DNA from 3 places in the Paenibacillus sp. RU5M genome. Region 3 is predicted to be linked to each of the others. Evidence: riboswitches for the same ligand, from Rfam matches in the RefSeq annotation. Region 3 holds a riboswitch; each other region holds the start of a gene.
What was found. A riboswitch is a leader RNA that binds a small molecule or an ion and turns the genes downstream of it on or off. The one in region 3 is predicted to bind thiamine pyrophosphate.
Positions count from the first base shown of each region.

Region 1: another riboswitch for thiamine pyrophosphate. It lies ahead of CRO25_RS10805 (ECF transporter S component); the one in region 3 lies ahead of tenA (thiaminase II).
Region 2: another riboswitch for thiamine pyrophosphate. It lies ahead of CRO25_RS17465 (ABC transporter substrate-binding protein); the one in region 3 lies ahead of tenA (thiaminase II).

Region 1 is NZ_OBQM01000003.1:16,403-18,674, forward strand. It holds gene CRO25_RS10800 (pectate lyase) at 1-308, shown strand, start outside; TPP riboswitch at 622-732, shown strand; gene CRO25_RS10805 (ECF transporter S component) at 974-1,567, shown strand; partial or broken gene CRO25_RS34270 (ATP-binding cassette domain-containing protein) at 1,658-2,008, shown strand; gene CRO25_RS10810 (ATP-binding cassette domain-containing protein) at 2,030-2,272, shown strand, end outside.
Region 2 is NZ_OBQM01000005.1:305,628-307,899, reverse strand. It holds gene CRO25_RS17465 (ABC transporter substrate-binding protein) at 1-1,003, opposite strand, end outside; TPP riboswitch at 1,225-1,337, opposite strand; gene CRO25_RS17460 (NAD(P)-dependent oxidoreductase) at 1,483-2,238, opposite strand; gene CRO25_RS17455 (VOC family protein) at 2,255-2,272, opposite strand, start outside.
Region 3 is NZ_OBQM01000002.1:32,051-34,322, reverse strand. It holds gene CRO25_RS06030 (FAD-binding oxidoreductase) at 1-355, shown strand, start outside; gene CRO25_RS06025 (hypothetical protein) at 364-654, shown strand; TPP riboswitch at 701-799, shown strand; gene tenA (thiaminase II) at 921-1,592, shown strand; gene CRO25_RS06015 (GNAT family N-acetyltransferase) at 1,636-2,169, shown strand; gene CRO25_RS06010 (TetR/AcrR family transcriptional regulator) at 2,219-2,272, shown strand, end outside.

The DNA.
Region 1 (2,272 bases), on a different contig from region 3:
TCACTGGTGGTGCAGCTTACAAGGCCTATGATAAAGTATTTCAAATGAATGCAGCCGGAACGATTAACATTAAAAATTTCCGTGCAGACGATATTGGCAAGCTGGTACGTCAGAATGGCGGAACAACCTTCGCCGTGAACATGACGCTCGACAACTCAGACATTTCCAATGTCAAAGATTCTATTATGCGTACGGACAGCAGTACATCGCAAGGGAAAATTACAAATACCCGTTACTCCAAAGTACCGACCTTGTTTAAAGGCTTTGCATCGGGCAAAACAAGTCAATCCGGGAATACTCAATATTAAAACAGAGCTTACCGTTTCTCAATAATTTTCCTCTAAAGGATATGAAGCATAACAATTAAAGGGGATGTCCTCATGAATATGACGGGGACATCCCTTGTTCGCGTTATCTTGGTCTAATGAACCTGGCACCCGTTATTCGCTCTCATTTGCATCTTTCTGAGATGTAACGAATTACAGAGACGTTATTTCTTGAAGCAGAGGTATATGACGCATAAATGAGACATATAGTTAATCACTCTTTCTTCTAGTTTAAACTGATTTTTTCTTATCGGGATTGTCACAAATACCCATGTGTTGTACAGTAGAAGCAATGAAATAAGTGAACCGGGTGCTCAATGAAGTTGGGCTGAGAGAGCGGCCTTGTGCTGCTGACCGTATATCTGATCTGGGTAATGCCAGCGTAGAGAACATGAATTTGCGATGAGCAATGGTAAGCGATAAGGGATAGAACATAAATGTCAGCGTTTCTTGGTTGCAACGGGATTTCTCTGATGTGACGGGGATGGTGTCGTTTGTTTTCTTCTTTCTCTATATCTGCCTAATGCGTTGCATCGTGAGAATTGTAAACTGTGCGTATGGCCTGCCTGTGAACCGGGGAGGCTTTTTTTGTTTGTTTTATTGTTTTTTTTATAAATCTAGGGAAACAGAGGAAGGAAGTAGAGAACATGTCAACAGCAGTAGGCAGCAACAGATTGAAGTTAACCGATATTTTGGTAACGATTGTGATTGCAGTGGTCTTCGGGGTGATCTACAAAATATGGGGACCTACATATGATCTGATGAAGCCATTCGGCGTTCATGCGGAGCAGATGATTTACGGTATGTGGTTCATGGCGGGCACCTTTGCCTTTGTAATCATTCGGAAGCCAGGTGTAGCCATTCTGGCAGAAGTTGCGGCATCCACGGTGAGTGCTTTTCTCGGAAGTGAGTGGGGCATGTCCACACTGGTATACGGGCTGCTGCAAGGGCTGGGAGCGGAGATTTTCTTTGCCGCATTTCTGTATCGGAAAAGCAATCTGTTCGTTACCTGCCTTGCGGCTATTGGTGCAGCAGCGGCTTCGCTTGTACTCGATTATCAGTATGGGTACATTGATTCCCTCTCGGCTTGGAACTACACGCTGTTTATCGGATTCCGCTTCATTGGAAGTATTCTGATTGCGGGTGTATTCACCTATTATCTCGCCAAAGCGCTGGAGCTTACAGGTGTAACACGATCCCTTAGACCGGTGTCGAAGCAGGATTATGAGGCGCTGGACTAGATGAATGAAGTGGAGAATGTGCAAGCGGTAGGTGTTACGAATCTAAGATGTAAGTTCCCTGGAGAGAAGGCCTTGGTGTTCCAAGGCTTGTCTCTCTCTGTGCGTCAAGGGGAGAAAGTGTTGTTGCTTGGACCAAGCGGCTCTGGCAAATCAACCTTGTTGCAAATTCTGAGTGGTCTGATTCCGCGATCTGTGGAGATTCCGATGAAATGTGATGACATTCAGGTGCCTGAGCAGCCCGGTATTGTTTTTCAAGATCCGGATACCCAGTTCTGTATGTCATATACGGATGAAGAGATTGCTTTTGTACTGGAAAACCGGAATATTCCACGCGAGCAGATGCCTGCTCTTATCCATCGATATCTGGAACAGGTGGGGTTATGCTTTGAACATAACCGAACACTCATTCAATCCATGTCACAGGGGATGAAGCAGCGTCTTGCGATGGCTTCGATTCTGGCCATGGAGCCAGACGTACTCTTTTTGGATGAACCAACGGCACTGCTGGATGATGAAGGAACCTCTCAAGTATGGGAAACGGTGAAACAGATTGCACAGGACAAAACACTCATTATCGTAGAACATAAAATTAATGAAATCGTCGAGTGGGTGGACCGAATCATCGTATTGTCGCCTGAAGGAAAGATTGTGGCAGATGGCCCGGCGAATCAGGTGTTTACAGATGAGCGGAATATGCTCAGGGAA
Region 2 (2,272 bases), on a different contig from region 3:
CATCTACCTGATCATCGAGCAGTTTTTTGCTAAACATCCAATCCGTGTAGTTCTGCCATACTTCCTGCTTCTGCTCACCCCAGCGCGGTGCGTCATCCTGATATTTTGGACTCAGCCACTTCTGGCTTGCGAGTACAAGATCCTTATCCAGATCCGGTACGGCCTTGATCAGAATGTTAGCAGCGTCTTCGGGATGTTCAATCGCGTATTGATATCCTTCGGAAGTCGCTTTCAAGAACGCTTTAACCAGCTCGGGATCGTTCTGGATCGTCTTTTCATTGGTAACGAGTACAGGTGTGTAGTAGTCCAGTGCTTCGGAATAATCTTTCACATATAACATGTCGATCGGTTCGCCGCGCAGTTCGGCTTCGATACCCGTCCATGCGTAGAAAATCCAGGCAAAGTCGATATCGCGTTTCACAGCGGTAAAGAAGTCTGCATCGCCCATGCTAATATTTTTTACTTTGGATACATCGGCGCCTTCGCCTTCCATAATGGATTGCATCACAGCTTCTTCCACCGGGGAGCCCCAGCCACCATAGGTTTTACCTTCAAAATCTTTGGGAGATTTGATGTTCCGATCCACCGGAGCGGCAAATCCGGACGTGTTATGCTGAATGACTGCAGCGATGGACACGAGCGGTACGCCCTGTGTGCGGGCCTGGGTTACACTCTCCTGATAACTTACGCCAAAAGGCACTTCGTTCGAAGCCACCATCGTATCCGCGCCTCCGGCACCTGGCTGTACAATCTCGACATTTAAGCCTTCGGCTTTGTAAAAACCTTGATCTACGGCCGCATACAGGCCGGTATGATTCGTATTTGGTGTCCAGTCCAGCACCACTTTAATGTCCTTGAGGGCTGCGTTGGCACCTTCATTGCTGTTTTCGGTGTTGCTGCTGCCATTTTCTCCTGAAGGTGCAGCTTCTTTGCCGCCACATGCGGCCACAGCCACGAGTAGTACGCACGAGAGCATTAGGCCCATCATTTTACGCCATCTCATCTTCATTTCTCTCCTTCATGTTGTCCGGCCAGTGGCGCGGGGTACTCCTTGGCTTCATATCCAAGCTTCTTGCATAAATCGACAGATTTATACCAGCTATGATCCGGATGACGTCACTTTTTTTAGCTCTCTGGCTATATAAAAGAACATTAAAAAAGCGCCCCGTTAATCCGGGACGCGTGCAGGCGTTAGAGATGTGGCACTCAGCAAAGAGGCTGGGCCAATTCGATATACTCCGATTCCTACGCTGGCATGATCCAGATCAGGTCTAAGGGTCAGTATCTTGGTGGGATACACTCTCAGCCGGCCTATTCCGACTCCCCTGGGAAACTATGAAGTTACGGGCATTACTAGGTGTAATTATAGGCCAGAGGCCCACGCATGTCCAGTCAGGAACTGGATAGGGGCACGTATGAATGAATCAAAGAGGCCATTATACATGCGTATAACGACCTCTCTAGATGTGTGATTTTCAACAATTATCGTGGCGAATCATATAAGGAAATCTGACTGAGTGCAAAAGCATCGGATTTCGGGTCATAGCCTACCTGTTTCTGAGTGGTTTCCAGATTCAATCGTTTAAACCGATTATTCGAGATCCCATGCAGTATGGTGAAGGGCTCCAGATCTGTAGTTGTAATTGCTTTGAACATCAAATCACACAAGTCAGCCGGACTAATATACGCGCTCATATCCCTTGCCTCCAGCGCGGGTCCATCCGGTTGGAAATCATCATATGCACCTATACGTATTGCTACACTTTGTAAACCTTCGGTATATGCAAAATAGGAAGCGAGCGATTCACCAAAACATTTGCTAACCCCGTACAAATTCCGTGGGCGTGTCGGCATATCCGGATAGACTTGAGCATCAATGGGATACCCCTCAATCGTCTGTGCACTGCTTGCCAGAATGACTCTTCGTACACCCTGGTCTTTAGCTGCACGGAATACATTAAACGTGCCCTTGATATTGATGTCCAACAACGATTCATAGAATCCGGCATGCGGGGAAGGATCTCCCGCCAGATGTACAACCACATCCATGCCTTCGCAAGCGTGCTGACAGGCTTCGGGATCTGTCACATCAAGTGTCATGATCTCATGGCTTGTCCCTTGATACGTATGCAGTCTGTCGATATTCAAATCCGTTAGTCGCAGGTGAAATGCTTCTGACAAGTGTTGGGACAAGTCACGTCCAATTTTTCCGGCTGCGCCGGTAATTAAAATGTTCATAAATCAGCTCCAATTCTTAGCGCTGGAAGAACTC
Region 3 (2,272 bases):
GAAGATTGTGATCGGGGCGACTCACGAAAATGATATTGAAGGCTATGATATAAGAGTAACCGCAGGCGGAATGCAGGAAATTTTGAATAAAGGATTGGAACTGGCTCCAGGTTTAGCCGATAGCACGTTTCAGGAAGTAAGAGTAGGTTTCCGTCCGTTTACACCAGGTTTTCTTCCGGTAATGGGTGCTGTTCCTGGTTGGAATGGCTTAATCACAGCCAACGGGCTTGGAGCGTCTGGTCTCACGATGGGGCCTTTTATTGGAAGTCAACTGGCCAAATTGGCTCTGGGTATGAAATTGGATATCGATATTCAGCCATATGACCTTGGAAAAGCAATGGATCATCAGAAATGAGGTGAACGATGACGTATTCACAGCGCTTAACTCACGGTAACTCATCAGACATTATTTATCTGGAGCACCAGATTGGCATCACCGAGGAGGAATTAGCAAAAGCCGAGGAAGAGCGGAGGGGTTACGAATCGGATTTAAACAAGTTAAAGACGTCTCCGGCGTATCATTCAAATTCAGCGACGAACGTCTCTAATGAGCAAAAATGGGTAGATGAGTTAAACAAATTGCAAAGTATGATTAAGGATATCCGCACCCGACTTAAGAAGTTGCAAGAAGATTTAGGGGAACTTGAAGATTAATAGGAATGGATTGACATTTGGAAAAACACATGTTGTAATAAGCCTGAGCTATTTGCAGGGGGACTGTTCGCAGTTGAGAAGGTTAAAACCTGACCCTTTGAACCTGTTAGTTAATACTGACGTAGGGAGCAAATGACATGTACTCATGTTATTTTGCCCTTGCCGAAAATAGGACAAGGGCTTTTTGGTCTGCATTTTGGATGACAGAACGCGATAGCTGGATGTGAAGCGGGGACATTATAATTTTAATACAAGGAGAAATGATCATGTCATTTTCAAGAACGTTAAAAGATAAGTCCAGAAACGTATGGGAAGATGGATACAACCATCCTTTTTTACATGAAATGGGGAAAGGCACACTGGATCAGGAAGCGTTTAAGTTTTATCTTCTTCAGGACTATACATATCTGATTGAATATGCGAAGATTTTTGCCATGGGTGCGGTCAAGGCGACAGATGAAAAAATGATGACGAACTTTACGGTTATTCAACACGCTATTCTGTACGAAGAAATGGATTTGCATCGAAATTATATGAATGAATTTGGGATTACGCTGGATGAAAATCATACTGTCAAACCCTCTCTTTATAACAAGGCCTATACGTCGAATATGATGAGTGTTGCACAAACAGGTGGGGTTGCCGAAATCATCGCCGTCATTTTCCCTTGTGCGTGGACGTATTACGACTATGCCACAAGATTAAAAGAACAATATCGAGATTCATTAGAGGGCAATTTCTATCAGACTTGGATCGAAAATTATGCAAGTGATGAATTCCGCGACTCATTCAAATGGTTCTATGATACACTGGATGCATTATGCGAACATAAAACCGAGCAGGAACTGGAGGCCATTGAAGACATATTCAGAAGAAGTGTTGAATTTGAATATCTATTCTGGGATATGGCTTATAAACGGCAACTCTCGTACTTCTGATGAATGCAATCTACTACAACCAGAGATAAGGATGAACATACAGATGGACAATCGTGGAGAACGCATCTATTTACGATTTTTGAACGTGGAAGACGCTGCTGGGCTACTGGATTTGCAGTTCCGTAACCGGGCTATTTTCGAAGAAATATCGGCAAGCGAACGATCGGATACATTCTATACATTGGAGGGCCAAGTAGCCCTTCTCGAAGGTTGGAACAAGGCGAGGGAAGAGGGGAAACGGTACTCTTTCGGGATCTTTCTGAACCATACGCATGAGCTTATTGGGGAGATCTCTCTGTTCGAGCTTGAACTGGATTCCACCACCAAATGGATTGTTGGTTATGTGCTCGATCAGGTGCAGAATGGCAAGGGATATATGAGTGAAGCCCTTCAGCTAGCACTGGATTTTGCTATGAATGAAGCGGGTATAAAACGAGTGGAGGCAGGTGCGCTGCCTGACAATGCCGGATCGATTCGAGTGCTTCGCAAGGCGGGCTTTCAGGAGACGGACCGGCAGAATATTAAAATCAAGGGGATTTGGAAGGAACATATGATGTTTGCAGTGGATTTGCAATAGGTTATTAGATATCGTAACGTGAACCACCTAAATCATCCAGGGGGAACTTATGAATAAGCGGAAACAAATGTTATTGGACTCAGCGCTTGTACTCTTTGGGAAA